Regions from separate parts of the Mesorhizobium sp. M0621 genome, predicted to be linked through region 2. Evidence: predicted binding sites of a transcription regulator. Region 2 holds the regulator's gene; each other region holds the start of a gene.
What was found. The regulator LexA, encoded in region 2, represses DNA repair genes until DNA is damaged. The targets are predictions, from matches to a motif close to TGTTCNNNNTGTGTTCNG.
Positions count from the first base shown of each region.

Region 1 (8,330 bases), on a different contig from region 2:
GACGCCGGCGCGGTCGAGCCGCTCGCGCAGGAAGGCGACCGGATGCGCCTTCAGCGACAGGCCGAGCGAGCGGTAGTCGTGGATGACATGCTCGCCGAGCGGCATTTTCGGTAGCTTCGTCTCGGGCTCCAGCTCGCGCAGGCGGAGCGCCGGTTGGTCGAACAGCGGCAGCCTTTCGGCGGCGCTCTTGCCGTCGAGCGCGCGCACCGCCCACAAGGCTTCGCGACGATCAAGACCAAGCGAACGGAAGGCATCGGCTTGCGCCAGCCTCTCGATCTCGTCGACATCGAGACCGGAGCGCAGCCAGACGTCCCTGACGGACACGTAGCCGTCGCCGCGCCGGTCGACGAACAGCTCCATGCGCTCCTTGGACAGGCCCTTGATCTGCCTGAAGCCGAGCCGCAGTGCATGATCCGTCTCGATGACGCCGCGCATCTCGGCATGGCGCGCGAGGATGCGGGCCGGATCGAAAGGCGCTTTCTCCAGCGTGCAGTCCCAGACCGAGAAATTGACGTCGACGTCGCGAATGTCGACGCCATGGTCGCGCGCGTCGCGCACCAGCTGGGCCGGCTGGTAAAATCCCATAGGCTGCGAATTCAGGATCGCGGCGCAGAACACGTCGGGATAGAAGGTCTTGAACCAGCAGGAGGCATAGACCAGCAGCGCGAAGGAGGCGGCGTGGCTTTCGGGAAAGCCGTATTCGCCAAAACCCTCGATCTGCTTGAAGCAGCGCTCGGCGAAGTCCTTGGTGTATCCCTTGTCAACCATGCCGTCGATCATGCGCCGGCGATAATTGCCGATCGTGCCGGTGCGCTTGAAGGTGGCCATGGCGCGGCGCAGTTCATCGGCCTCGCCCGGCCTGAAACCGCCGGCGACGATGGCGATCTTCATCGCCTGTTCCTGGAACAGCGGCACGCCAAGCGTCTTGCTGAGGATCGCCTCCAGCTCCGGCTTCTGATATTCGGGTTTTTCCTTGCCTTGCCGGCGGCGCAGATAGGGATGGACCATGTCGCCCTGGATCGGACCCGGCCGGACGATCGCCACTTCGATGACGAGATCATAAAAATTGTCCGGCTTGAGACGCGGCAGCATCGACATCTGGGCGCGGGATTCAATCTGGAAGACGCCGAGCGTGTCGGCGCGGCAGATCATGTCGTAGACATTTCTATCCTCGGGCGGCAACGTGGCCAGCACATAGGGCCGGCCATATTTATCCCGTGCATTGGGATAGTGCTCCTCCAGCAAGGTGAAGGCGCGTTTCAGGCAGGTCAGCATGCCGAGCGCCAGCACGTCCACTTTCAGGATCTTCACCGCGTCGAGATCATCCTTGTCCCATTCGACCATCTTGCGCTCGTCCATCGCCGTCTTGACGATGGGCACGATCTCGTCGAGCCGGTCCCTGGTGATGACGAAGCCGCCGACATGCTGCGACAGGTGGCGGGGAAAACCCATGATCTCGTTGGCGCGTTCCAATACATGCCGCGACACCGGATCGGTGCGGTCGAGGCCGCCGGCGCGAGCTTCCTTCTCGCCGAGTTCCGAGGTCGACCAGCCCCAGATCGAACCGGACAATGACCCCCTGACATCCTCCGACAGGCCCATTGCCTTGGAGACTTCGCGCAGCGCCGAGCGGCCGCGATAGCTGATGACGGCGGCGGCCAGTGCCGTGCGCTTGGTGCTGTACTTCGTATAGATGTACTGCATCACCTCTTCGCGTCGCTCATGCTCGAAATCGACGTCGATATCCGGCGGTTCGTTCCTCTCCTCGGAAATGAAGCGCTCGAACAGCGTGTCGATCCTGTCCGGGCCGACTTCTGTGATGCCGATGCAGAAGCAGACGATCGAATTGGCGGCCGAACCGCGCCCCTGGCAGAGAATGTCCTGGCTGCGGGCGAACTTGACGATGTCGTAGACGGTCAGGAAATAGCGGGCGTAGTTGAGGCGCTCTATCAGAGCGAGCTCTTCCGCGATGCGCTTGGTCACCGAAGCGGGCACACCTGCGGGATAACGCTCGGCAGCCCCCTCCCGTGCCAGCCGTTCCAGCTCGGCCTGCGGCCCGAGACCCGATTCCGTCGGTTCGTCGGGGTAGTTGTACTGGAGATCGCTCAACGAAAAAGTCAGCTCCTGCGCAAATCGCAAGGTTTCGGCCAGTGCCTGCGGATGCCTGCGGAACAGGCGCGCCATCTCCATTGGCGGCCTCAGGTGGCGTTCGGCATTGGCGGCCAGTTGCAGCCCGACCTCGGAGACGGGTGTGTTGAGGCGGATCGCGGTCAGCACGTCCTGCAGCGGGCGCCGTTCGGCCGTGTGGTAGAGGACGTCGTTGGTCGCCATCAGCGGGATGCCGGCGCTCTCGGCAAACGCCGCTGCCTGCTCGATCCGGAAACGGTCATTGCCGGCATAGTCGGGTGAAACGCCAAGCCGCAGGTTCCGGCCGAAACGATGCTTGAGATCACGAAGCAAGGCGAGACGGTCTTGCGGACCCGCCGACAGATCGGGCAGGACCGCCAGCGACATCAGATCCCCCCATTCGAGCAGGTCGCTGCGCTGGAGAAGGGTGGCGCCCTTTTCGTTCTCGTCGCGCAGGTTGGCCTGGGTGAGCATGCGGCACAGATGTCCCCAGCCCTTGCGGTCCCTGGGATAGGCGAGAATGTCCGGCGTGCCATCGCCAAAAACCAGCCGACAGCCGGGGTGATAGGAAAGCTTTTCCACCTTGGCCTGCTGCCAGGCGCGCACCACACCGGCCACCGTGTTGCGGTCGGCAAGCCCGATCGCGGAAAAGCCCAGAAGCTTGGCGGCGACCACCAACTCCTCCGGCTTGGAAGCGCCGCGCAGGAAGGAGAAATTCGACTGGATGCCGAACTCGGCATAGGGAATGACGGTCAGCGCGTTCATGCAAAGACCCCATGCAGGAACCAGCGCGGCGGGACCTGCGAGGCGCCGCCGTAAAGGCCTTGCCTATAGAGCCAGTAGCGGCGGCCGTCGGCATCCTCGATGCGGAAATAGTCGCGCGTCGATGCCGCCTCGTCGCTCGGCGACTCGCGCCACCATTCGGCGGCGATGCGCTCCGGCCCCTCGGCCCGCGTCACCCGGTAGAGCGCGCGGCGCCAGCGGAAGTTCAGCGGCGGCCCCTCGGGCATTTCGGTGGCCGGCACGTCGATGGGTTCGGGCGAGCGGAACAGCCGGATCGGCCGTTCCGGCGGGAAGATAATCATCGGCGCCTGCAGTCTGTCCGGTTTCTTCGGCGGCGTGGTCCGGCGCGGGGCTTCGGTGAAGGGGATGGTGGCGACGGCGCGCTCCGGCAGATGGCTTTCGACGGCAACCGGCTGCAGGACCGCGCCATCGCCGAGCCGGGCGCGGATGCGGTCGGCGAACAGCGCGATATCGGCGCCGTCGTCGATCACCTCGCCGGCAAGATCGGCCTGCTGCATGTCGATAGCGGCTGATGTCAGCACCGAAAGCCGCACCAGATCGAAGCCATAGCCGGCATCGATATCCTGTTCGAGCGCGGCCAGCCGCTCATGGAACAATTTCTGGATCAGCATGGGTTCGCGCATCGGCCGCGAGGTGCCGATGGCGATGCGGCTGACGGCGCCGTCGACGCGAAAGAGCAGCAACGCCAGCGTCCTGGCGCCTTCGCCGCGACGCTCGAGGTCGATCTTCAAGGTCGTCGCCAGCATGCCCACCAGCCGTTCTATGTCCTCGGTCAAGGTGACGGGCTCGGCCAGATGGCGTTCGACCGAAAGCGGCGCGACGGGCAGCCGCGGCGACACGGCCTCGTCGAGACGGCCAAGCGCCTGGTCGAGGCGCAGGAGCAGCAAGGCGCCGAAGCGGCGGGCGAGCGGCGCGCGCGGTGCCGCCATGACGGCGCCCGCCGTGCGCAGGCCGACGCTTTCCAGGCTGGCGCGGGTCGCCGGCTCGATGCGCAGTGCGGCCAGCGGCAGGGGTGCCAGCAGCGCTTCCTCCTCGCCGCCATCGACGATGCGGTCACCGGCAAACCGTGCCGCCGCCCAAGCCGCGCCCGGTGTCGCGGCAAGCCCGGCGCGGACGTCGAAACCCTGATGGAAAAAGCGCGACAGGATGTCGTCGAGCATGGCGCGTTCGCCGCCGAACAGATGGGTGCAGCCGGTGACGTCGAGAAACAGGCCGTCCGCCCCGTCCAGCGCCACCAGCGGGGTGTAGCGGTCGCACCAGTCGGCAAGACCTTCGAGCAGGCGCCGGTCGGCCTCCGGATCGGCCTCGACGATGTCGATCGACGGATGCATGGCGCGCGCATCGGCAATGCCCATATCGCGCTTCAAGTGCAGTGCTTCAGCCCGCTCGTCGAGGGCCGAGATGCGCTGCGCGTTGCGGTCGCGATGGCTGATCACGAGCGGTGGGTGAGATGGCGGCAGGTGATCCGACGACCGGGAACGCCAGGACCGCCCCAGACGCTGCCGCAGGATCCTTTCCACGGCCAGATAGGGAAACCACAGGGACAGGATTCTTTGCCCGGCCTCTTTCCTCGCCCCTTCTTTCGTCGCTCGTTCTTTCGTCGAATGCGCGTTCATCGGGGTTCCACTCCAGTGTGAATTGTCCAGGCAAGGCCGTGCGGCTCTTGCCGATGGTGAGGATAAAGGCCGGGTGGCCGATCGAGCCGGCGAGCGGCCCGGCGATGGTGTCGCGCGGTACCGCTGGCGCCGACGCGACGATGAGCCGGACGGGGGCCGCCGTCGGCTCGGGCTCGGCCGCCTGCCGCAGCAGGAACACCGGCCGGCCCGCACCTTGGGCCCGCGCATGCAGCCGGCGCGTCGCGGTCAGGTCCAGCCGCTGCGGATTGCCGCGAATTTCCAAGATGACGGCGGCGAGCGCCGTCATCCGGGCAGCCTCCTCGGCGACCCACAGCGCATCGACAAGTCGGGGCGCCTCGGAAAACAGCAATTGTTCCGGCTGGATGCCGAACGAGGCATGAAGCCCCCTGGCGTAGGGAAAGCCGGCTTCGCGGAAGATTTCCGTGGTGCCGATCCACAGCACCGGCAGTTCTGGCGTCCGCTTGAGGATCAGGCTGGTGAGCGACAGGGCGAAGCCGGCGACAGCCCCGGCATCGCGGGTTTGCGTGCCATGGAATTCGCTCAAGGCTGCCTTGGGCAGGCCACCGCTCAAGGCGGCATCGAGCCGCTCGACACCGATGGGCAGGAAAGCATCCGGCAAAGCCGCGGCAATGCCGCGCCGGACGATTGTGAGATCGGTATTGGGCGTGACACCCGTGCTGGCGTCAGCATCAGGGGTCGCTGCGGCCGGCGCCTGCAGGCGCTCGGGCAGCGTTCCCTCGATTTTCGCGATCTGGCGGCGCAGGGCAAAAACAGTTTCCCGCGCCACGGCGGTCATCGCCATGACGGTCAGCTTCCACTCACAATTGTTCCTGTTATGTTCTTATAGATTCCAGAGCGCGTCCCAAGAGTCAAGCTGAGTCATGGGGAATTTATTCCTGTCGTGTGGGTTTGTCTGAGACGTGCGGCCGCCAGTCATTTGCCGAGTCCTGTGTGAAAGCCTATATGCCGGGATCAAAGGACAAAGCATGGCCCGCATCTACAAGACCCGCACCTGGCATGACGAACTCTCGCCCTCGATGGACGAAATGGAGTTCCTGGCGCTGGAGGCCTATGCCCATCTGCCGGAGGATTTTCGCAAGCTGACCGGCGAGATCGTCATCCAGATCGCCGAGTTCCCGACCGACGAGATCATGGACGATCTGTCGCTGGAAACGCCCTTCGACCTGCTCGGCCTGTTCGAAGGACGCGGCATCGCCGAGCGCTGGAATCCGCAGACCGGCGAAGGCCCGAACCGCATCACGCTCTACCGCCGCGCCATCCTCGACTACTGGTCCGAGAACGAGGAAACGCTGGGCGACATCGTCACCCACGTGCTGATCCACGAGATCGGCCACCATTTTGGGCTGTCCGATGACGATATGGAGAGGATCGAAGAGGCGGCTGAGTAACTGGTTCCTACGCCGCGTGAAATGTCCACTCCTCTCAAGTCTCTCTCAAGTCGGTCCAGAACTCAGCGGCGGCAAAGGCTTCTAAGATTTCGCTTCAGACAGGTCGGTCATCCGGCTGACGAAAAGATGCAGCGCCTTGTGCACGGCGAGCGATGGCGGCTCGGACGGATGCCACTGCGAAAAATGACCATCAACCACCATTCGTGCCAAGCCATAGACAAATGCACGAGCGGCAAGAACCAGATGATCGAAGTCCGTGTTCGCAGCCAACCGACCCTGTTGTTGCGCCTGAGTCAGCAGGTCGATCATCTTCCGGCGAATGGCTTCATTCTGACCCCGAAGACTGTCCGACCCGTCGAAATCAATCAGCGTTCGGGAGCTGATGACCTGGAAATGCGTGGGATTGGCAATCGCCCATTCCAGATAGCCTTGTCCGATTGCTTCGAAGGCCACGATGGGATCTTCGCTGTCGACTTCTGAAAGTGCATTGGTGACGGCCTCTGTCAGCCGGCTCATGGCCTGTTCGGCGACCGCGGTCAGCAGCGCTGTTTTCGATTGAAAATGCCGGAAGGGCGCGCCGGGGGAAACGCCGGCTCGCTTTGCGGCTTCGCGCACGCTCACATTGTCGGGGCCGCCTTCCTCGACAAGTTGAATTGCAGCATCGATCAACGTGTCCCGCAAATTGCCATGGTGGTAGCTGGTGCGGCGAGGCGTCTTGGCTTCTGCCATTTCTTTCCTTTGTTTCGTAGAACTGCTTCACGCGTCCGTAGCATGAATACCGAAATTTATGTAATCAACGTTTACAACCCCAGCAAGAGCATGTAATCACTGATTACAAATGGGATCGGAACAGGCCTGCGGTCTTCGCGGCTGCCGTTTTCCCAGATGAGGAGACGAACATGCTCGCCACGACCGCCGAACCCCGCCGTCCGCAATCGCTCATTTCGCTTCACAGTTCAGCCGAAGAACCTCAGGAGAATTCCACGGCTGTCCAGTCGAGCGCGGCTGTGCCCAGCGCTACGCTTTATCGGCTTGCCGCCATCGCCGGGGCGGGGAGCGCGCTTATTCTTCTGGTCAACGCGGCCAAACGCAGCTCGCTCATCGCGACCACCGATCTGACGCAACTTCTCGCGCCAGTCGCCGAGATATTGGCGCTTGGTCTTGTCGTAGGCCTGTTTCTTGCGTTTGGCCGGCGCGCGGGCCTGTTCGGCACGATCGCGTTTGTCATCAACTTCGTTGCATTGGCAAGTTTGGTCGGTGTGGAAGTGGTGATCAATCTCGTATTTTCGAAGCTTCCGCTGACAACCATCACCGACCTGCGCGCCGGGCCACTCGGACTGGCTCTGGTTGCCAGTTCAGTTCTTTTTCTGCTTGGGACGCCGGCGTTTGTAATCTCTCTTGTCGTTGCAAGAGGTGTGCCGCGCATTCCACTCGCTCTCTATTTCATTGGCGCGATGCCTATCGCTCTCCGTGCGTTCGTGCCGGAGTTGGCTCTTGACCTGGGCTTGGTGACGCTTGCGGCAGCGATCGCCTGGCTGGCCGGGTGGCTGTGGATGCGAGCGCCGACTACCAGTCGCTGAGCTTGGTGTCCGGTCCGTATTCCTGTCCGTCGATATCCTTCACGACGGCCTGGCCGCAGCACATGGTCTTGGCCTTCTTGTCGAAGGCATAGGTCGGCGAGCCGAACAGGTGCCAGCCCTTGTTCAGCGCCGCCGTCACCTTGTGGCAAAAGCTGGCGTCGTCCGGGCCGGTCAGAAAGCGGTAGAGTTTCATCGGGTTGGTTCCTGTCGTGAGTAGCCCGCAAGCACAGGGCTGATATCATGCGCCGATGGCGGCTGCCTTCGCCAGCAGTTTTTCGGCCTGCGCCAGGTGCAACCGCTCGACCATTCTTCCGTTCAGCGCAATCACCCCTTTGCCGGCATTTTCGGAAAGCGCGAAGGCTTCTTTCACCGAGCGCGCCTCGGCCACCGCCTCGGGCGACGGTGCAAAGGCTCGATTGGCGGCTTCGATCTGGGCCGGGTGGATAAGCGATTTGCCGTCGAACCCCATGGCAGCGGCTTCCGCGCATTCGCGAGCAAAGACGTCGAGATCGCGGAAATCGTTGGAGACGCCGTCGAGCATGTCGAGGCCGCCGGCGCGCGCGGCCAGCAGCATCTGCATCAGCCAGGGCACGAGATAGCGCCGGTCAGGCGTGACCAGCACGCCGGTCTCCTTGACCAGATCATTCGTTCCGGCAACGAAACAGTCAAGCCGCGAGGCCGGATCGCGGCCAAGCTCGGCAATGGCGCCGATGTTGAGCATGGCCTTGGGCGTCTCGATCATCGCCCATAGTTTCACCGCATCGGGGGCAAAA
Region 1 is NZ_JAMYQF010000099.1:644-8,973, reverse strand. Features, by position in the region: gene NKI38_RS32760 (error-prone DNA polymerase) at 1-2,892, opposite strand, end outside; gene NKI38_RS32755 (DUF6504 family protein) at 2,889-4,367, opposite strand; gene NKI38_RS32750 (ImuA family protein) at 4,309-5,370, opposite strand; gene NKI38_RS32745 (metallopeptidase family protein) at 5,555-5,977, shown strand; gene NKI38_RS32740 (TetR/AcrR family transcriptional regulator) at 6,059-6,706, opposite strand; gene NKI38_RS32735 (hypothetical protein) at 6,877-7,557, shown strand; gene NKI38_RS32730 (DUF1737 domain-containing protein) at 7,544-7,750, opposite strand; gene NKI38_RS32725 (HpcH/HpaI aldolase/citrate lyase family protein) at 7,796-8,330, opposite strand, start outside.
Region 1: the regulator LexA is predicted to act here: its motif matches at 5,394-5,411, upstream of NKI38_RS32750 (ImuA family protein).

Region 2 (10,941 bases):
AGCCTCGACACCTCTGTGCGGCTGGCGACGATGGTGCCGGCCGACCGCTTGCTGATAAGCGAAAGCGGTATTTTCTCACATGACGATTGCCTCAGGCTGCAAAAGAGCGACATCGGCACCTTTCTGGTCGGCGAGAGCCTGATGCGGCAACAGGACGTCACCACGGCGACCCGCCTGCTGCTGACAGGCAAGGCTTGGGCCGAGGCGATCTGACGATGGCGGCCGCCCTCACCCATCTCGGCGCGCAGGGCGAGGCCAATATGGTCGATGTCGGCGACAAGGCGGAGACGACGCGCACGGCGATCGCCGAGGGCTTTGTCGCGATGAGGCCCGAGACCTTGAAAATGATCCTCGCCGGCAACGCCAAGAAGGGCGACGTGCTCGGCACCGCGCGCATCGCCGGCATCATGGCGGCGAAGAAGACGCATGACCTGATCCCGCTCTGCCATCCGCTGCTTCTGACCAAGGTTTCCGTCGACATCGAGCCGGACCATGTTCTGCCCGGCCTGAAGGTCACGGCACTGGCGCGCGTCACCGGCAAGACAGGCGTGGAGATGGAAGCGCTGACCGCCGCTTCGGTCGCCTGCCTGACCATCTACGATATGGCCAAGGCGGTGGACCGCGCCATGGTCATCTCCGGCATTCGGCTGGTCGAAAAGACCGGCGGCAAGTCGGGCGCGTACAAGGCAGGCGCCTGATGGCGCTGGTTCCAATCGCCGAAGCGCTCGAGCGCCTGCTCGAGGGTGCGGCACCTTTGGCCGGCGAAAGCGTCCCCCTCTTCGAGGCGGTGGATCGCGTGCTGGCGGAACCGGTCGTGGCACTTCGCACCCAACCGCCCTTCAACGCTTCCGCCATGGATGGCTACGCGGCGCGCGCCGCCGATGTGGCGTCGGTGCCGTCGAGACTTTCGGTGATCGGCATGGCACCGGCCGGGCGTGGCTTTGATGGCACGGTCGGCAAGGCCCAGGCGGTGCGCATCTTCACCGGCGCGCCCTTGCCCGAAGGCGCCGACACCATCGTCATCCAGGAGAATGTCCGGAATCTCGGCGGTGGCGACGTCGAAGTGATCGAACCCACCGCTGAAGGACGTAACATTCGCCGCGTCGGGCTCGATTTTTCAAAAGGCGACGTGTTGCTGGAAAAAGGCCGGGTGCTCGACCCGGCGGCCCTGTCGCTGGCGGCATCGGCGAACCACCCACGGGTCGCCGTGGTGAAACGGCCGCTGGTCGCCATCATCGCCACCGGCGACGAATTGTTGCCGCCCGGCAGCGAACTTGGGCCCGACCAGATCATTTCGTCCAATGCCTATGGCGTTGCCGCGACAGCGCAATCGGTCGGCGCCCGCGCGCTCGATCTCGGCATAGCCGCCGACCGCAAGGAAGCCATCGCCGCGCTGGTCAGACAAGCGGTCACTGCCGGCGCGGATGTCATCGTGACGCTGGGTGGTGCCTCGGTCGGTGATCACGACCTGATCCACGACGTGCTGACCGGCGAAGGCATGACGCTCGGCTTCTGGAAGATCGCCATGCGCCCCGGCAAGCCGCTGATGTTCGGCCGCCTCGGCGACATCAGATGCATCGGCCTGCCCGGCAACCCGGTGGCAAGCCTAGTCTGCTCGCAGCTGTTCCTCAAACCGCTGCTGGCGCGGCTCGGCGGCCGCGATCATCGCCAGGACATTCGACCGGCGCGATTGGGCGCCGCAATGCCGGCCAATGACCTGCGCCAGGATTATGTGCGGGCCGTGGTCCGGGAAGATGACGGCGCGCTGGTGGCAACGCCGTTCGGCATCCAGGATTCCTCGATGCTGAGAATGCTGGCCGACGCCAATGGGTTGATCGTGCGGGCGCCGTTTGCCCCCGCTGCGGCCGCAGGCGATGCTTGCAGCGTGCTGATGCTGCGCTGAAGAAGTTCTGGCAAGCCTTTAATAAAGCTGTGAAAATTTAAATTGGTTGCTCCGAGATCAAGGCCCGTGTCAGCGGATGCGCCGGATCGGCAAGCCCGTTGACGATGTTGAAATGATGCCGGTCGGGCTCGACGACGGTGCTGGTCGCCGCACCGAGGCCGGTCCAAATGTTGGCAAGCAGCGCGTTCTGGCGAAGAAACTCGGCGCGCTCGCCACCACCGGCCCAGCAGGTGATGCGGGCGCCGTCCATGGGTCGCAGCAGCGCCGGGCTTTCAGCCAGCGCCTCCTCTTCGTCGATTGCCAGTGCCTTGTTCATCCCGGTGCGCATGAGCGGACGCAGGTCGTGGAGGCCTGAAATCGAAACGACATGGCGTATGCGCCGCGCCACATCGGCCGCCAGAGGCGTTGATATCGTCACCATTCGGGTGGCGAGATGGCCGCCGGCCGAATGTCCGGTCAGCATCAGCGGCCCGTCGATCATTGCCGCTGCCTTGTCGATAGCCGCGCCGATTTCCCCGACTATACCTGCAATGCGTATGTCCGGGCACAGCGTGTAGGACGGCATCGCCACGGCAAAACCGCTGCTGACCGCGCCATTGGCGAGATGCGACCACAAACTCTTGTCGGTCTCCAGCCAGTAACCGCCATGGATGACCACCACCAGCCCCTCGGGCGCGGCAGTGGGAAGGAAAAGATCAAGCCGATTGCGCCGCCCGTCACCATAGGCGATGTCGAACTGTGCCCGCCCCTCCGCCGAGAGCGCATCACGAAATGCTTGCGCCGGCTCTGCCCACGCGGCCGGCCAGCGGTCGCTACCGGCGATGTTCGCGCCGTTGGCATAGGCATCGTCCCAATCGACAACGTGACGTTCGAACATCTGCGCCCTCCACCAAAAACGGCATCGCTTCTGAGCTAGCAATGGCCAGCGCAATGCCGTGCGTCAATGCTTCAGAGCCAAAACATTTTAGGCTTGAAACAAATTTCGACTGGTGCGATCCTGCTATGACGAACAGCCGACAAAATGGGAGGTCCGCTGTGCTGCCCCAAACCTGCAGACATCAGCCCTTTCGAGTGGCGACGTCGAGCAAGGTGCGACTGGCAGAAGCCTCCTCGGGAAAAGTAGGACACCTTCTCCACCACACCGGCCAGACGCCTCGCGCACTGGCCAGGCAGCAGACGGGATAGCGGCGACATGCTTGGGCCTTCAGCGCATATCGACACATTCACACGCGATCACCTGCCACCTCCGGAGCAATGGCCGGATTTCCTGCTCGACGGCTTTCACTATCCCGAACGTCTCAATGCCGGCGTCGAACTGACCGACCGGCTGGTCGAGAAGGGCCTCGGTGACCACACCGCGCTGATCGGCAATGGCCGCCGCCGCACCTACAAGGAACTGTCCGACTGGACGAACAGGCTGGCCCACGCGCTGGTCGAGAATTATGGCGTCAAGCCGGGCAACCGGGTGTTGATCCGCTCCGCCAACAACCCCGCCATGGTCGCCTGCTGGCTGGCCGCCACCAAGGTCGGCGCCGTGGTCGTCAACACCATGCCGATGCTGCGCGCCGGCGAGCTTGCCAAGATCGTCGACAAGGCGGAAATCACCGTCGCGCTCTGCGACACCAGGCTGATGGACGAGATGACCGCCTGCGCCAAGGACAGCGCGTTCCTCAAACAGGTCATCGGCTTCGACGGCATCGCCAATCATGATGCCGAACTCGACCGTGTCGCTCTCGACAAGCCGGTTACCTTCACCGCCGTCGAAACCGGCCGCGACGATGTCGCGCTGCTCGGCTTCACCTCGGGCACGACAGGCGTGCCGAAGGCGACGATGCATTTCCACCGTGATCTCCTGATCATCGCCGACGCCTACGCCCGCGAAATCCTCCGGGTAACGCCGGACGACATCTTCGTCGGCTCGCCGCCGCTGGCCTTCACCTTCGGCCTTGGCGGGCTCGCCATCTTCCCGCTCCGCTTCGGGGCGGCGGCGACGCTGCTGGAACAGGCGACGCCGCCCAACATGATCCACATCATCGAGACCTATAAGGCGACCATCTCCTTCACCGCGCCGACCGCCTACCGCGCCATGCTGAAGGCCATGGATGAAGGGGCCGACCTGTCATCGCTGCGCGTCGCCGTTTCGGCCGGCGAGACCTTGCCCGCTCCGGTTTTCGAGGAGTGGACGCAAAAAACCGGCAAGCCGATTCTCGACGGCATCGGCGCCACCGAAATGCTGCACATCTTCATCTCCAACCGTTTTGGCGACATGAAGCCCGCGTCGACCGGCAAGCCGGTGGGCGGTTACGAGGCGCGCATCGTCGATGATGAGATGCGGGAGGTGCCGCGCGGCGCGACCGGCAGGCTGGCGGTGCGCGGGCCGACCGGCTGCCGCTACATGGCCGATGACAGGCAGAAGGAATACGTCCGCGACGGCTGGAACCTCACCGGCGACACTTTCACCCAGGACGAAGACGGCTTCTTTCATTTCGCCGCGCGCTCCGACGACATGATCGTCAGCGCCGGCTACAACATCGCCGGGCCTGAGGTCGAGGCGGCACTGCTGTCGCATCCGGACGTCGCCGAATGCGCGGTGATCGGCGCGGACGATGCCGGGCGCGGCCAGATCGTCGAGGCGCATGTTGTGCTGGTGCAGGGCGTCGCGCCTGACGCGTTGACCACCAAGCGCCTGCAGGACCATGTCAAGGCAACGATCGCACCCTATAAATACCCGCGATCGGTGAAATTCATCGCCGCCCTGCCCAAGACCCAGACCGGCAAGATCCAGCGCTTCCGGCTGCGCACGGAGAAAATCAATTGAGCGAGCCCTACGATCCGGCGTCCGAAGGCGCACAGATGTCGTTCAAGGAGCGCATGTCCTACAGCGACTATCTGCACCTGGAGAAAGTGCTGGAGGCCCAGACGCCGCTGTCGTCGGCGCATGACGAGATGCTGTTCATCATCCAGCACCAGACCTCTGAACTCTGGATGAAGCTCGCTCTGCACGAGATCGGCGCCGCGATCCGTTCGATCCGCGCCGACCGCCTCGAGCCGAGCTTCAAGATGCTGTCGCGCGTCGCCCGCATCTTCGAGCAGTTGAACAACGCCTGGGACGTGCTGCGGACGATGACGCCCAGCGAATACACCGAGTTCCGCGACGCGCTCGGGCAGTCCTCGGGTTTCCAGTCCTGGCAGTATCGTGCCATCGAATTCATGGCAGGCAACCGCAACCTTGCCATGCTCGGGCCGCACAAGCACCGACCGGACCTCAGCGGAAAGCTGGAGGCGATCCTGGCAGAGCCGTCGCTCTACGACGAGGCGCTACTGCTTTTGGCGCGCAACGGATTCGACATCGGTGCCGACGCCAGGCGCACGGACTGGCGTGGGACACGAACCGAGAATGAAGAGGTCCTGGTCGCCTGGCAGACCATTTACCGCGACCCGCAGCGCTACTGGATGTTCTACGAGCTGGCCGAGAAACTGGTCGACTTCGAGGATTATTTCCGCCGCTGGCGCTTCAACCATGTCACCACGGTCGAACGCATCATCGGCCTGAAACGCGGCACCGGCGGTACATCGGGTGCCTCGTATCTCAAGAAGATGCTTGAGGTCGTGCTGTTTCCGGAGCTGTGGACCGTCCGCACCCGGCTCTGACATCATCGAAATGAGAACAGGCATACCGAGGGGACGCGCTTGTGGCGGAAAACCCTTCGCGAACAACCGAGGATTGACCGACCATGTGTGGAATTCCTGATCTCGCTGCGATCGAAGCGATGGATGCCACGGATCCGCTGCGTGCCATGCGCGACCGTTTCATTCTGCCGGAGGGGGTGATCTATCTCGATGGCAATTCTCTCGGGGCAGCGTCGCATGCCGTTTTCGGCGAGCTGCAGCAGGCGGCGACCAAGGAATGGGCCCAGGATCTCATCCGGGCCTGGAATACGGCCGGATGGTTCGAGATGCCGGTCGAACTCGGTGATCAGCTTGGACGCCTGATCGGAGCCGCGGCCGGCCAGACCGTCGTCTGCGACACGACATCGACCAACATCTACAAGGTGTTGCATGCGGCGATGGAGATGCGGCCCGGCCGGTTGGCCATCGTCGCCGAGGGTGACAGTTTTCCCACCGACCTGTACATCGCCGAAGGCGTGGCCTCGACCCGGGATGGCGCCTTGCTGCGTCTCGCGGGCGTCGACGCACCAACCATTGAAGAACTGATCGATGAAAGCGTCGCGGTGGTGCTGGTCAACCACGTCAATTACAAATCCGGTGAACTGCGCGACATGGCGGCGCTGACGCGCAAGGCTCATGCGGCCGGAGCGCTGATCGTCTGGGATCTATGCCACACCGCGGGCGCTCTGCCGGTCGAGCTCGACCGCGCAAATGCCGATTTCGCTGTCGGCTGCACCTACAAGTACCTCAACGGCGGTCCGGGCGCGCCGGCCTTCATCTATGCCGCCCAGCGCCACCATGGCGAGATCAGCCAGCCACTCAGCGGCTGGTGGGGGCATGCACGCCCCTTTGCCTTCGAACGGGGTTATGTGGCCGGCACCGGCATCCGCCGCTTTCTGTGCGGCACGCAGCCGGTCCTGTCGATGCGGGCGCTCAAAGGTGCGCTTGCCATCTGGAACGACGTCGACATGGCGGCATTGCGAAAGAAGAGCGTCGCGCTGACCGAACTGTTCATCCAGCTCGTCGAGGCGAAGTGCGGCGCCTATGGTCTCACGCTGGAGAGCACCCGCGACGCGACCAGGCGCGGCAGCCAGGTGTCGTTCCTTCACGATCATGGCTATCAAATCATGCGGGCGCTGATCGAGCGGGGGGTGATCGGTGACTTCCGCGCGCCATCGACCATCCGTTTCGGCTTCACGCCACTCTATGTCGGCTACAAGGATGTGTGGCTGGCGGTTGAGGTGCTGGAAGACATTCTGCGCACGGGTGCATGGAAGGACCAGCGTTTCGCCGTCAAGGAGGCCGTTACCTGACGCAGCCGTCCCGACGATCTGTTGTCGCCGGCCTTGCCCCTTGGTCGGATGACGGAGGACGAATTTCCAGCTCGCAAATGAGTTCGCCGCTGGTGGCCGCGCTGATTGCAGTTATTAACCAAGGTTGGCATTTTGGCTTCGTTTCGTTCACGGCAAACGAATGCCCGGAATGCCCACCGTCGAGGGCCTATCGCAACTCATGCCAGGCCTGAGCTTGGGATGGGCCACAGGCTATTAACCATAACAATTTCAATGCCGGCAAGCGCATTGCGACGGGATGCAGCCGTCGGCGAGGCCTGGCAGCGAGCTGCCAATAATTTCGATCCCCTTAATAAATTCATTAAACTTTAAACAGTTGCGGAACACAACTGGAACAGATAGTGTTTGTTCTGGGTTTGTTTTCTGATTCTGGTTTTAGGTACCCTGGGGGCCGCCATGCTGACACGCAAGCAACACGAACTGCTGATGTTCATCCATGAACGCCTGAAGGAAAGCGGCATTCCGCCATCCTTCGACGAGATGAAGGAGGCGCTCGACCTTGCCTCCAAATCCGGAATTCATCGACTGATCACGGCTCTGGAAGAGCGCGGCTTCATTCGCCGGCTGCCCAACCGGGCACGCGCGCTGGAAGTGCTGCGGTTGCCGGACTCGATCGCGCCCGGCCTCAACGCGGCGAAAAAGTTCTCGCCAAGCGTCATCCAGGGCAGTCTTGGTCAGACCAGTCTCGGTCAGGGCGGCCTTGGCCGGCAGATCAAGCCGGCGTCTTCGCGGATGCCTTCGGCCGGCAATGACGACGACGTGGTCTCCGCCGTGTCGATCCCGGTGATGGGTCGTATCGCCGCCGGTGTGCCGATCGACGCCATCCAGCATCAGACACATTCGATCTCGGTGCCGCCGGACATGATCATGGGCGGCGAGCACTATGCCCTGGAGGTCAAGGGCGACTCGATGATCGAGGCCGGCATCTTCGACGGCGATACCGTCATCATCCGCAATGCCGATACGGCCAGCCCCGGCGAGATCATCGTGGCGCTGGTGGATGAAGAGGAAGCGACGCTGAAGCGGTTCCGCCGCAAGGGCGCCTCGATTGCTCTCGAAGCAGCCAATCCGGCCTATGAGACCCGGATTTTCGGGCCCGACAGGGTCAAGGTGCAAGGCAAGCTCGTTGGCCTGATCCGCCGCTACTGAGGCGGCTGCGGTTTAATCGCTGGCTTCTCGGGTCTCTTGAAGGGCGGCAGTCCCCTCGCCTCACGCGAGAATTTGCGTTGTACGTGCCAGGGTCGATATGGCCTGTCCACGGCGAAGCTGATTGTCGCTGGTGTGGTCGCCGATTGGCGATCGAAGAAGACGGCAGCACTGCCTTTGCGGGCCAGTTGCCGCTTGGTGATGACGAGAACCAGCGGGTTGTGACAGGCGTCATATGCCGTCGCGTCATTGATGACGATCAGGTCGGCGAAGCCGCAGGCTTTCCAGGTGTCCTTTCGATCCTCGACATAGGCAATGAATGCACCGGACGGATGCCTGGCGAGACAAACGCCTGATGTGCAATAGAACGGCGCTCCCGGCGGCATTTCAGCGGCATCCCTGACGTCGAATTGGCCATCGCCTTCGTTGAACACCTCCGGCATGACGATGGTTTCGGATGTCAGCGCGCGTTTCCAATTGTCCACGGTGAATTCGTTCGGGCGCGCGCGGCTGACGGCAAGTTCGCCACCGCCGATCGGCAACGCAACCAGCCTTGCGTCCTCCGAGATCAGCACGTCAGGTGCGCGCGTATCCGAGACGGTCAGCAGGCCGGCAAGCGCGAAGGGAAGAGCCGCGAGCCGCAGCCATGTCGTCGCCATCGTCGCGATGACCAGGGCAATCGCCACCAGCAGGACAGACTGCTGAGAAATCAGTCCAACCGCATCGACGGGCGAACGCTCGGAGATCCAGCCCGATATGGCGATCATCAGCGTCAGTCCCTTGCCCATCAGGTAGAGGGCCGGCCAGTCCAACCCGAACGGCATCAGCAACGCGCTGGCGACGGCCAGAAACATCACGACTGTCACGATGGGCATGATGGCCAGATTGGCGAACAGGCTGAGCGGCGACACACGCTGAAAATGCCAGATGGCAAACAGCGCCGTGGCGCCGCCGGCGATGATGGAAGTCATGGAAAGGCCGCCCGCCGCCAGCAGGAATTTTCGCGTCAGGAAACTGGGCAGCGATCGCTTTGGCGGCGGTGGTCTCGCCTTTCCTGCACGATGATCCGCCCAGCCGGCGTAGGCGCCGACGAGTGCGGCGGTCGCGGCGAAGGACATCTGGAAACTCGGGCCGACCACCTCGTGCGGCGACACCACAATGACGGCGATTGCCGAAATTGCCAGATTGCGCATCGTCAGCGCCGCTCGATCGAACAGCACGGCAATCAGCATCACCGCCAGCATGATGAAACTGCGCTCGGCGGCAACGACGACGCCGGAAATGATGAGATAGGCGGCGATCGAGAAAAGTGCCGCGGCGGCGGCATATTTTTTTACCGGACGACGCGCGGAAAAGTCCGGAAACAAGGCGAAGGCGCCGCGCAGCAAACCCATGATGGTGCCGGCGACCAACGCCATGTGCAGTCCGGAAATAGAGATGATGTGGTAGATGCCGGTACGCCGCATCGCTTCATTGATTTCATCGGGAATGCCGGCGCGTACGCCGACGATCAGCGCCGCGGCGATCTCGCCTTCGGCGCCACCGACGCTGCCCCTGATGTGGTCGGCAATCGCTTCACGGGCTTTTTCTATCCCCGAGGAAAGGCGGGCCGCCAGCGGCATATAGTCGTCGGTGACGACGAGTTTTGGATTGCCGAGAAAGAACCCGCTGCCGCCGATGCCGGCGAAATAGCTGTCGAAGGAGAAGTCGTAGCTGTCCGGCCGCACCGGCCCGGTCGGCGGCAACAGCCTGGCATATCCAGTGATCAGGGAGCCGGCGGTCATGTCCGCCGGGATCTTTCGTGTCGAAAGCCGCACCCTCTCCGGCGCATAGCGCAGTTTCGGCCTTGCAGTCGACGTCACGTCGATGGTCAGCCGGATGCGGCCGCTCTCCATCCGGTCGAGCGAGACGATCCGGCCGGTCACCTGCGTCGAGATTTCCGAACCCAGCATCTGTGTGCCGGCGCGCCATGTCTCGACCTTTGCGGCGAGCACCCCGAGCACACACAAAAGCGCCGCCATGAAGCACAAATGGGTTTTCGGCCAGGAACGCGAGACCAGCGCACAGAGCCCCGCCAAGATGACGACTGCGACAGGCTTTGCGAAGTTCGGCTCCGCCGCCAGCGAAAAATAGCCGATTGCTCCGCTCGCCAGGCAGACCGGCACCAGCAGGAAGGCCACGCCACGGTCGAGTTCCAGCCCTGCGGCCGCGGCCACGCTATGGCGCAGGCGAGGCAGCGAAATCCGGCCGATTTGCCGGCGCACGCGTACGATCCTGCCGGTTTCGGCAGTTGGAACGGAGGCGGAGACATCCGCTTGAAGCGGCGCCTTGCCGGGATCCGGCATGAGGGGCGATGGCGTCGGCAGCGGAGTTGGCAGAGGCGCAAACAGGGATCGCTCGCTGACGCCAACGGCAGCGTCCTCGCCCTGATCCGAGCCCCAGCCTCGTCCAGCCATCGGGTCTGCCCCTTGCGCCCTCGACACCCTATGCTACATGAACGCCGGGCGCGCGAAAGTCCGCGCAACCGCACCCCGCTTCAGATGCTTTCCGAGAGTTCCATGTCCGACAAGGTCGTAACCCGTTTTGCCCCCTCGCCCACCGGCTACCTGCATATAGGCGGCGCGCGCACGGCGCTGTTCAACTGGCTGTACGCAAAGCACACGAGCGGCACGATGCTGCTGCGCATCGAGGACACCGACCGCGAACGCTCCAACGAAGCCGCGACCTCTGCCATCCTCGACGGGCTTTCCTGGCTCGGCCTCAGCTGGGACGGTGAGCCGGTGTCGCAGTTCGAGCGTGCGCCGCGCCATCGCGAGGTGGCCGAGGAGCTGGTGCGCATGGGCAAGGCCTATTATTGCTATGCCACGCCAG
Region 2 is NZ_JAMYQF010000042.1:13,083-24,023, reverse strand. Features, by position in the region: gene trpC (indole-3-glycerol phosphate synthase TrpC) at 1-213, shown strand, start outside; gene moaC (cyclic pyranopterin monophosphate synthase MoaC) at 216-698, shown strand; gene NKI38_RS24070 (molybdopterin molybdotransferase MoeA) at 698-1,903, shown strand; gene NKI38_RS24065 (hormone-sensitive lipase) at 1,941-2,780, opposite strand; gene NKI38_RS24060 (AMP-binding protein) at 3,096-4,721, shown strand; gene kynA (tryptophan 2,3-dioxygenase) at 4,718-5,554, shown strand; gene kynU (kynureninase) at 5,638-6,885, shown strand; gene lexA (transcriptional repressor LexA) at 7,321-8,073, shown strand; gene NKI38_RS24040 (ComEC/Rec2 family competence protein) at 8,067-10,526, opposite strand; gene gltX (glutamate--tRNA ligase) at 10,629-10,941, shown strand, end outside.

Region 3 (10,941 bases), on a different contig from region 2:
GGAGAGAAGATCATGAGCGGTGCTGCCAGCCTGGTGCCGATGGTAATCGAGCAATCGAGCCGCGGCGAACGCGCCTTCGATATCTTTTCGCGACTGTTGCGCGAACGCATTGTCTTCATCAATGGCGAGATCAACGACGACATCTCGGCGTTGGTCTGCGCGCAGTTGCTGTCGCTGGAATCGGACAATCCCGACAAGGAGATCTCGCTCTACATCAACTCGCCGGGCGGCGTGGTGACAAGCGGCTTCGCCATCTACGACACGATGCAATACATCAGCTGCCCGGTGTCCACCGTGTGCATGGGCTTTGCCGCCTCGATGGCCTCGTTCCTGCTGATGGCAGGCACAGCCGGGCGTCGTATCTCACTGCCGAATGCCACCATCCTGCTGCATCAGCCGCTGGGCGGGTTCCAGGGCCAGGCCTCCGACATCCAGCGCCATGCCGAGCGCATCATCCAGACGAAACGGCACATGGCCGAACTCTATGCGCAGCATTGCGGCCGCACCTATGAAGAAGTCGAACGCACGCTGGACCGCGACCACTTCATGACCGCCCGCGAGGCCCAGGCCTGGGGCATCGTCGACCACGTTTTCGACACGCGCAAAAAGGCGGCATAAAACCAGGGCCGGTTTCTTGCCGGCTCTCATGCATGTCGCCCAAAAGTGGCCCCGGTTTGAATCCGTTCAAACGCGACGCGCTTTGGACGATTTGACGATGCCGGTCTGGTCCCATCGCCGGCACGCCACTATAGTCCTGGGATGACTTACACTCATCCGCCCAGAACATTGCACCGTGTCATCGCAATTGTAGCGCTCGCGTGTCTCTTGAGCGGCACGGCCTTCGCCGACGACAGCTTGGCGCAGGCGCATAAAGGCGCCCTGCCCGGCGTGACCGGCGATTATCGCATCGCCCAGCCGGCTCCTCGGCCCGAACCCGATGACGCATTTCCCGGCAACGGCAATGGCCAGTTCAAGATCGGCGATACGGATGTCAGGATTTCCGGCAGCATCACCGTCGATGTCGGCGCCGGCTCAATCGGGCAGCCGCGCCACTGATAGTGGTGCCGGCGTGCTGCGCTGGCATATCGCCAACAAGACAATCCGCACATAAAGCGGCCCCGCCGTGCTTTGCGCAAACGGACGGGGCCTTTTTGGATCTCAAATCCAACTTCTACCGGGGGCGTACTGCCGGCATTTGATTTCGGATGCAACGCGGCGTCAGCCGACGATCCGACTGCAGTCTCTGATTTTTACGGGGTATGGCAGGTCACGGTTTGTCGGGTGGCGCAGACGCTAAACCCTGGCACTTATGCCTGCCGCCGCTCCAGTAACAACTGGAACCCTGTGGGACGATCCGGTGGCGTCATAGCTCCGCTCCTTTTTGTCCATTGCGACGTTGTCGTCCGAAGCACAAATCGCTAATGCCTGCGGCGTCTCGCAGGCCGCCTCCGGGCGGCGAGACCATCGAAAGACGGCCGGCTTCGTTGACTGCCGAAGCTTGCCTCCAGGAACGGGCGCGCGTCAAGCTTCAATAGCCGGTTACCGAAAAATGTGATCGCCGGGAGGTTACGTGCAAGTCAGTTTTTGCACAGCTTTGTCAGGAGCGTGTTCGGTCTTTGTTCTTTCTACTTGCCCGTTCACGCGAAAGACGCTTAAACGCTTTTGTCGGGAATTGTGGCGTCTCTCGACGTGGCGGCAAAACTACCTACATAGGGGATGGTTGGGAAAACCCGCCATTCCAGGAAATTCCAGATTCTGAGGCGGCGACCGGCGATGGCCGACCATAAATATCTTTCCATTCGCGGGGCGCGCGAACACAATCTGAAGAATGTCGATCTCGACCTGCCGCGTGACAGCCTGATTGTCATGACCGGCTTGTCGGGTTCCGGCAAGTCGTCGCTTGCCTTCGACACCATCTATGCCGAAGGCCAGCGCCGCTATGTCGAAAGCCTTTCGGCCTACGCACGGCAATTCCTCGAAATGATGCAGAAGCCGGATGTCGACCAGATCGACGGCCTGTCGCCTGCCATCTCGATCGAGCAGAAGACCACCTCGAAGAACCCGCGTTCGACGGTCGGCACCGTCACCGAGATCTACGACTACATGCGCCTGCTGTTTGCGCGCGTTGGCATTCCCTATTCGCCGGCCACCGGCCTGCCGATCGAGAGCCAGACAGTTTCGCAGATGGTCGACCGCGTGCTGGCGGTCGAGGAAGGCACCCGCCTGTTCATCCTGGCGCCGATGGTGCGCGGCCGCAAAGGCGAGTACCGCAAGGAACTGCTGGAGCTGCAGAAAAAGGGCTTTCAGCGCGTCAAGGTCGATGGCGTCTTCTATGAAATCGCCGACGTGCCGGCGCTGGACAAGAAGTACAAGCATGACCTCGACGTCGTCGTCGACCGCATCGTCGTGCGCGGCGATCTGGCGACACGGCTTGCCGACTCCATCGAAACCGCACTGAAGCTGGCCGATGGGTTGGCGGTCGCCGAATTCGCCGACAAGCCGCTCGACTCCAGCCAGACCGGCGAGGATTCGGTCAATAAGTCGAAGAACGAGACGCATGAGCGCATCCTGTTCTCGGAAAAATTTGCTTGCCCGGTCTCCGGCTTCACCATTCCGGAAATCGAACCGCGCTTGTTCTCGTTCAACAATCCGTTCGGCGCCTGCCCGACCTGCGACGGTCTCGGCAGCCAGCGCGCCATCGACGGCAATCTGATCGTGCCGGACGAAAACATCTCGCTGCGCGACGGCGCCGTCAGCCCCTGGGCCAAATCGACCTCGCCCTATTACGCGCAGACGCTGGAAGCGCTCGGCAAGGCTTATGGCTTCAAGCTCGGCGACAAGTTCAGGGATCTGACCGAGGAGGCAAAGGAAGCCATCCTGCGCGGCACCGGCGAGCGCGAAATCACCTTCCAGTATGATGACGGCCTGCGCTCCTACAAGACCACCAAGACCTTTGAAGGCGTCATTCCCAATCTCGAGCGGCGCTGGAAAGAGACCGAATCCGCCTGGATGCGCGAAGAAATCGAGCGCTTCATGTCGGCCACGCCCTGCCCGGTTTGCAAGGGCTACCGCCTGAAGCCCGAGTCGCTGGCCGTGAAAATCGCCGGCAAGCACATCGGCGAAGTCACCGAGCTTTCCATCCGCAAGGCCGACCAGTGGTTCACCGACCTGCCTGCATCGCTCAACGACAAGCAGAACGAGATCGCGGTTCGGGTCTTGAAGGAGATTCGCGAGCGGCTGCGCTTCCTCAACGATGTCGGGCTCGACTATCTCACTTTGTCGCGCAATTCCGGCACGCTGTCGGGCGGCGAAAGCCAGCGCATCCGGCTGGCGTCGCAGATCGGCTCCGGTCTCACCGGCGTGCTCTATGTGCTGGACGAGCCGTCGATCGGCCTGCATCAGCGCGACAATGCGCGCCTGCTCGATACGCTCAAGCACCTGCGCGACATCGGCAACACGGTGATCGTCGTCGAGCATGACGAGGACGCCATCCTGCATGCCGACTATGTCGTCGACATGGGTCCGGCCGCCGGCATCCATGGCGGCGAGATCATCGCCCAGGGCACGCCGCAGCAAGTCATGGCCAATCCCAATTCGATCACCGGCAAATATTTGTCGGGCGCGCTCGAAGTGGCGACGCCCGGCGCGCGCCGCGAGGCGAAGAAAAACCGCCGCCTGAAAATCGTCGGCGCGCGCGGCAACAATTTGAAGAACGTCACCGCCGAAATCCCGCTCGGCACCTTCACCGCTGTTACCGGCGTGTCGGGCGGCGGCAAGTCGACCTTCCTGATCGAGACCCTGTTCAAGGCCGCCTCGCGCCGCATCATGGGCTCGCGCGAGCACCCGGCCGATCATGACCGCATCGAGGGTCTCGAATTCCTCGACAAGGTCATCGATATCGACCAGTCACCCATCGGACGAACCCCGCGCAGCAATCCCGCCACCTATACCGGCGCCTTCACGCCGATCCGCGACTGGTTCGCCGGCCTGCCCGAAGCCAAGGCGCGTGGCTATCAGCCCGGCCGCTTCTCGTTCAACGTCAAGGGCGGCCGCTGCGAAGCCTGCCAGGGCGACGGCGTCATCAAGATCGAGATGCATTTCCTCCCCGACGTCTACGTCACCTGCGACGTCTGCCACGGCAAGCGCTACAACAGAGAGACGCTCGACGTTCTGTTCAAGGGGAAGTCGATCGCCGACGTGCTCGACATGACCGTCGAGGAAGGCGTCGATTTCTTCGCCGCCGTGCCCGGCGTGCGCGACAAGCTCGACACGCTGAAGCAGGTCGGCCTCGGCTATATCCATATTGGCCAGCAGGCGACGACGCTGTCGGGCGGCGAAGCGCAGCGCATCAAGCTCGCCAAGGAACTGTCGCGCAAGGCGACCGGCAAGACGCTCTACATTCTCGACGAGCCGACCACCGGCCTGCATTTCCACGACGTCGCCAAGCTGTTGGAAGTGCTGCATGAGTTGGTCGACCAGGGCAACACGGTGGTCGTCATCGAGCACAATCTCGAGGTGGTCAAGACCGCCGACTGGGTGCTCGACCTCGGCCCCGAAGGCGGCGACGGCGGCGGCGAACTGGTCGCCTCCGGCACGCCGGAAGCGATCGTGCGCGAGAAGCGCAGCTACACCGGCCAATTCCTCAAGGAGCTGCTGGAGCGGCGCCCCGGAGGCAAGCGCGAAGCGGCGGAGTGATGATCGGACCGGTTAGCGCCTAGGAGAGCTTTTGAATGACAATCAGAAGGGCGCGGGCTGGTGATCTCCAGACAGTCATCTCGCTGACTGAAGCAGCCTATGCCCCCTACACTGCCCTGTTCGGCGCACAGCCGATCCCGGTCACCGAGGATTATGCGCCGCGCATCGCGCGTGGCGAGGTCTGGCTTCTGGAGAGCGACGACGAACTGGCCGGAGCGATCACGCTGGAGCGGCATGACGATCACGCGATGATCTTCTCCGTCGCCGTCGCACCAGGACTTCAAGGCAAAGGGTTCGGCATCGCCCTGCTCAAACACGCGGATGAGCAGACGCGCTTGTGGCGCCTGCCCGAGGTGCGGCTCTACACCAATGCCAGGATGGAGCGGAACATCGCGCTCTATCTGGCCTATGGTTTCCATGAAACGGGTCGCCGGCCCAATCCCTATCGGCCAGGCTGGGTGCTCGTCGACATGGCAAAACCGGTCGACGAAACCACGACGACCTGACTTTTCTGAATTCAGCCAGGCTTTTGAATTGGGAGGATGACAATGAGCACATCGGGAACAATCCGCGCCGGCATGGGCGGCTGGACCTTCGAGCCTTGGGATACGTCCTTCTATCCCGACAAGCTTTCCAAGGCCAAGCAGCTGAACTACGCCACTCGGCAGGTGCCGAGCATCGAGGTCAACGGCACCTATTATTCCAGCTTCAAGGAGCCGACCTTCGTCAAATGGGCCCGCGAGGCGCCGGACGGTTTCGTCTATGCGCTGAAAGGCAACCGCTTCGTCACCAACCGGCGCGTGCTCGGCGAGGCCGGCGAATCGATGATGCGCTTCCTCGGCTCGGGCGTTGCCGCGCTCGGCGAAAAGCTCGGGCCGATCCTGTGGCAGTTCGCGCCGACGAAAAAGTTCGATCCGGACGATTTCGAAGCTTTTTTGAAACTGCTCCCGGAAAAGCAGGACGGCGTCGCGCTGCGCCACGCGGTCGAGGTGCGCAACGACAGTTTTGTCGTGCCGGAATTCGTAGCGCTGGTGCGCAAATACAAGGTCGCGATCGTCTATGCCGACCATGCCAAATACCCCGACATCGCCGACGTTACCGGTGATTTCGTCTATGCACGGCTGCAGACAGGCAGCGACGACAATCCCGATTGCTACACACCAAAGGGCCTTGATGAATGGGCGGCGCGAGCAAAGACCTGGGCGGAGGGCAAGCAGCCGGCCGACCTGCGGCGTGCCGATCCCGCTACCGATGCACCGGTCCAGCCGCGCGACGTGTTCGTCTACTTCATCACCGAGGGCAAGGTGCGCGCGCCGTTCGGCGCCATGGCGCTGATGAAGCGCGTGAATTAAAGCGGCCTCTGCCCGGCGCCTTACCTTGTTGTTGGAACTTCCCCGACGCCTTGATCGTTCTATCCTCGCAGGCGGCGACGCGTGCGACATCGCGAACGCTTAGCCACCGATCCCGCAAGTCCCTGCATCGGATGCAGGGACTTGAAGAAGGGCAAGGACAAATGGCTGTCATCCTCTTCGGTGCATTGCTTACTGTCGCCGGCGTTGTGTACATGGCAGGCGCCGTTCTCTGGCGCGGGCGGCTTAGCGATCCTGCGCCTGTAGTTCCGGATCGCCCGATACCAAACCTCGCAACACCAGGCCCGACGCTCGAGCCACGCCGGCGGGGGCTCGGTTTCCTCGGCTTGTCGCAGAATTGGCCAGGCCTGTTGATGATGGGGGTCGGCCTAGCCCTGCTGTTGTTGTCGGCGCTCTTCTGACGCAGCGGAATCATGGCATCTTCGCCACCGTCGTAACCTTATCGATACCTCCTTGCTGCATGAATCCAGACTGGCCAAGTCACCGATCTGGGCCGCTGCGGGCAAGGACGAGGGGCATGTCGCTCGACTACACTTCACTTCTGCTGGCTGTCGGGTTTTCCGCCGCCTGCCTGAGCCTGACATTGTTCGGCATGTGGCTGACCGCTCGCACGGAGAAATTCCTGCTGACATGGGCGATCAGCCTGGTGTTCGTGGTCGGCGACATTTTTGCCTATGACGCCTATATCGACATGCCTGGGCGCCTGCTCGGCATCACGACCCTTGCCCTGCTCCTGCTTGGCTTCTCGACCATGCTAGGCGCCGCCTATCAGTTCAGAACCGGCGGGTCGCCAATGCCGCGAACGGTGCTTGGCGGCGCCATTTCGCTGGTCGTGACGTTGCCTTCCATGGCTCTTGGCTATGACGGGTTGGGCTTCATGCTCGAAAACGCCTTGGCCGCATTGCTTCTGTTCGCAACGGCGTTCGAATACTGGAAAGGCCGCGACGAAGCCCCTGCCCTGACGATCGGCATCACCACACTCTATTCGGCCACGGCCACGTCCTTCGTTCTGTGCGCCATGGTTCTTGCGTGGGATGGAAAGCTGATCCTTGGGCATGCGCCCAGCAACTGGGCCGAGGAGCTGAGCCTCATCATCGTCATCGCCAGCATGACCGGCATCGGAGCGCTTTCCCTGGCTCTCAATCAGGGGCGTCTGGCCAGGCATCACCGCCGCAACGCGCTGACCGATCCGCTGACCGGCCTTCTCAATCGCCGTGCCCTGTTCGACCTGCATGGCGATGCGCCGGTCGGCGCCTTCACGGCCGTGGTGGTGTTCGACCTCGACGGCTTCAAGGCCATCAACGACGAATTCGGCCATGCCGCCGGCGATGAAGTGCTGAGGGTGTTCGCCAGGGACCTCGCCGGCAACCTTCGCCCGGCCGACGTCGCCGCGCGCATGGGCGGCGAGGAATTCGCGCTGGTGCTGAAGCGGACCTTGCCCGAAACGGTGGAAGCCACCGCAGAAACCATACGGGCAGCTTTCGCCGCGCGTCGCATCGAAACCGAGACCGGCTCGCTGATATGCACGGTCAGTGCCGGTTTTGCCTTCGGCACCAAAGAGGGCCTCAGCTTCGACAAGGTGCTCAGCGCCGCCGACAAGGCACTCTACGCCGCCAAGCGCGGCGGCCGCAACCGCGTCACCGCCTCGGCATTCCGGCGCGCGGGTTAGACCACACGCATCGACCACAGCTACGACCGGGACGAGCGAATGCGGCTCTTATGCCGCCATGACGATTTCATTGAAGGCATCCAGGTCGACATAGAAGACCTTGGTGATTTCCTCGATCAGGTCGTCGTGGCCGTAGCCTTGGGACTTCAAGATGTTGATGGCGGTGATGATATCGACGCGCTCGGTAAGCCGCCGCTTCTGGTAGTCCTCGACGTAACGTTCCATGACTGTCCCTTGGCCTGTGTGCCCAAACGCGTTGAACGACAAAGATCGCAGGAGGGAAGCTAGGAAGCCTTGCTTGCGTGAAACTTGCCCGGTGCTAGCCGCGCCCTCGATCTGCGATGAACCAGACTGATACGGAAGTGGCCGACTCACAAAAGCCCTGTGAAAGACTAGCACGCAGTCTATGGTGCACCAGTGACGCAGATGGCTGATCGAAGAAATATTGGACTTGCCAAGGACTTCGGATCGACAACTGAAGTCCAGCGACGATTCTACACCGTCAGGAACTTGCGTACATCAGCACGGTCTAAATCTTCCGCCGGGCCGGTATGGACGATCAGGCCCCGGTCCATGATGTTGACCTCGTCGGCAAGCTCGCGGCAGAAATCGAGATATTGTTCGACCAAAAGCACGGCGATGCCGGCTTGGTCGCGCAAATAGCGGATGGCACGGCCGATATCCTTGATGATCGACGGCTGTATGCCCTCGGTCGGTTCGTCGAGCACCAGCAGCTTCGGCCGCATCACCAGGGCCCTGCCAATGGCGAGCTGCTGCTGCTGGCCTCCGGAAAGGTCTCCGCCACGGCGGCCGAGCATCTGTTTGAGCACCGGGAACAATTCGAAGACATGCGGCGGAATGTTGCGGTCGGCCCGCTTCAGCGGCGCGAAGCCCGATTCGAGATTTTCCCGTACGGTGAGCAGCGGAAAGATTTCCCTGCCCTGCGGTACGAATGCGATGCCCGACCGGGCGCGGTCATACGCCGCGCTCCGGTCGAGCGCCTTCCCCTCGAAGGCAACGCTTCCGCTCGTCAGCCGGTGGTGGCCGACGATCGATCTCATCAAACTGGTCTTGCCGACGCCGTTGCGGCCGAGCACGCAAGTAATCTTGCCGGCGCCGGCCTTCATCGACACGCCGCGCAGCGCCTGGGCGGCGCCGTAGTGCAGCGTGGCATTGGAAATTTCGAGCATGTCAGCGCCTTCTCCAGAACCTGAGGAGGGACAGATCGAAATGATGGAATTGAACCCGCCACACCATGCTCATCTCCCCAGATAAACTTCGACGACGCGCTCGTCGGCCGAAACGAAATCGAGTGTGCCTTCCGACAGCACCGAGCCCTCGTGCAGGCAGGTTACCTTGACGCCGAGTTCGCGCACGAAATGCATGTCGTGCTCGACGACGATGACCGAATGGTCGCGCGCAATATCCTTCAGCAGCCGCGCGGTTTCCTCGGTCTCGGCATCGGTCATGCCGGCGACCGGCTCGTCGACCAGAAGCAGCTTCGGATCCTGCGCAAGCAGCATGCCGATCTCGAGCCACTGCTTTTGTCCATGGCTCAGATTTGCCGCCAGTTCGTTACGCTTGTCGCCAAGCCGGATGATGCCGAGAATGTCGTCGATCTGCCGCGTCTCGGCGGCCGAGCGGCGATGAAACAGTGCCGGGAAGATCGAGCGCGGCCCCTTCAGCGCCAGCATCAGGTTTTCCTCGATCGTGTGGCTTTCGAAGACGGTCGGCTTCTGGAATTTGCGGCCGATGCCCATCATGGCGATCTCGGCTTCGTCATGCTTGGTGAGATCCACCTGGCCGTCGAAGAAAACCTCGCCCTCGTCGGGCCGCGTCTTGCCGGTGACGATGTCCATCATCGTCGTCTTGCCGGCGCCGTTGGGACCGATGATGGCGCGCATCTCGCCCTTGTCGAGCACCAGCGACAGGTTGTTGATGGCACGAAAGCCATCGAAGGAGACCGAGACGCCGTCGAGATAGAGGATCGTGTTCGACTTCGACATGGTCGCTCACTCCGCCGGCTGCGGTTCGGGGCTGGTCGCGGACCAGTCGCCGGGCGTTCTCGCCTCGCTGCGAACGATCTTCGCCGGCGGCGGAACGTCGACATCGGTGCCCGCTTTCTCGGCAATCGAGGCTGCCCGCAGCGCCTTGGCGTTGCCACGCCAGGAATCCCACATGCCGATGATGCCCTTGGGCAGCAAAAGCGTGACGGCGACGAACAGCCCACCCAATGCAAACAGCCAGAATTCCGGCAGCACGCCGGTGAACCAGGATTTGCCGGCATTGACCAGCAGCGCACCGATGATCGGTCCGACAATGGTGCCGCGACCGCCGACGGCGGCCCACACGACGACTTCGATCGAATTGGCCGGCTCGAACTCACCCGGATTGATGATGCCGACCTGCGGCACGTAGAGCGCGCCGGCGATGCCGGCCATGACAGCCGAGATGGTGAAGGCGAACAGCTTTACGTTCTCCGCCCGCCAGCCGAGGAAGCGCGTGCGGCTCTCGGCGTCGCGCACCGCCATCAGCAACTTGCCGTATTTGGAACCGACGATTGCCCAGGTGACGAAAACGGCGAGTGCGAGCATCACCGCGCTGGCCGCGAACAGCGCCGAACGCGTCGCGTCGGCCTGCACGTTGAAGCCGAGAATATCCTTGAAATCGGTCAAGCCGTTGTTGCCGCCGAAACCCATGTCGTTGCGGAAAAACGCAAGCAGCAGCGCGTATGTCATCGCCTGGGTGATGATCGAGAGATAGACGCCGGTGACGCGGCTGCGGAAGGCGAACCAGCCGAAGACGAAGGCGAGCAGGCCAGGCACCGCGAGCACCATGAGGCCGGCAAACCAGAAATGGTCGAAGCCGTACCAGAACCACGGCAATTCCTTGTAGTTCAGGAACACCATGAAATCAGGCAGGATGGGATTGCCGTAGACGCCGCGCGAGCCGATCTGGCGCATCAGATACATGCCCATCGCATAGCCGCCGAGAGCGAAGAAAGCGCCGTGGCCGAGCGAAAGAATGCCGCAATAGCCCCAGACAAGGTCGAGCGCCAAGGCGAGCAGCGCGTAGCAGAGATATTTGCCGGTCAGCGCCACGATATAGGACGGGATGTAGAACGCGCTCGTCGGCGTGACCGCCAGATTAAGCAGCGGCACGATGATAGCCACCGCCAGCAGGATGAGAACCGTGATGGCGATTCGG
Region 3 is NZ_JAMYQF010000013.1:1,013-11,953, forward strand. Features, by position in the region: gene NKI38_RS11730 (ATP-dependent Clp protease proteolytic subunit) at 13-618, shown strand; gene NKI38_RS11735 (hypothetical protein) at 826-1,056, shown strand; gene uvrA (excinuclease ABC subunit UvrA) at 1,774-4,695, shown strand; gene NKI38_RS11745 (GNAT family N-acetyltransferase) at 4,731-5,201, shown strand; gene NKI38_RS11750 (DUF72 domain-containing protein) at 5,244-6,047, shown strand; gene NKI38_RS11755 (sensor domain-containing diguanylate cyclase) at 6,583-7,734, shown strand; gene NKI38_RS11760 (hypothetical protein) at 7,783-7,959, opposite strand; gene urtE (urea ABC transporter ATP-binding subunit UrtE) at 8,229-8,924, opposite strand; gene urtD (urea ABC transporter ATP-binding protein UrtD) at 8,994-9,740, opposite strand; gene urtC (urea ABC transporter permease subunit UrtC) at 9,747-10,941, opposite strand, start outside.
Region 3: the regulator LexA is predicted to act here: its motif matches at 1,607-1,624, upstream of uvrA (excinuclease ABC subunit UvrA).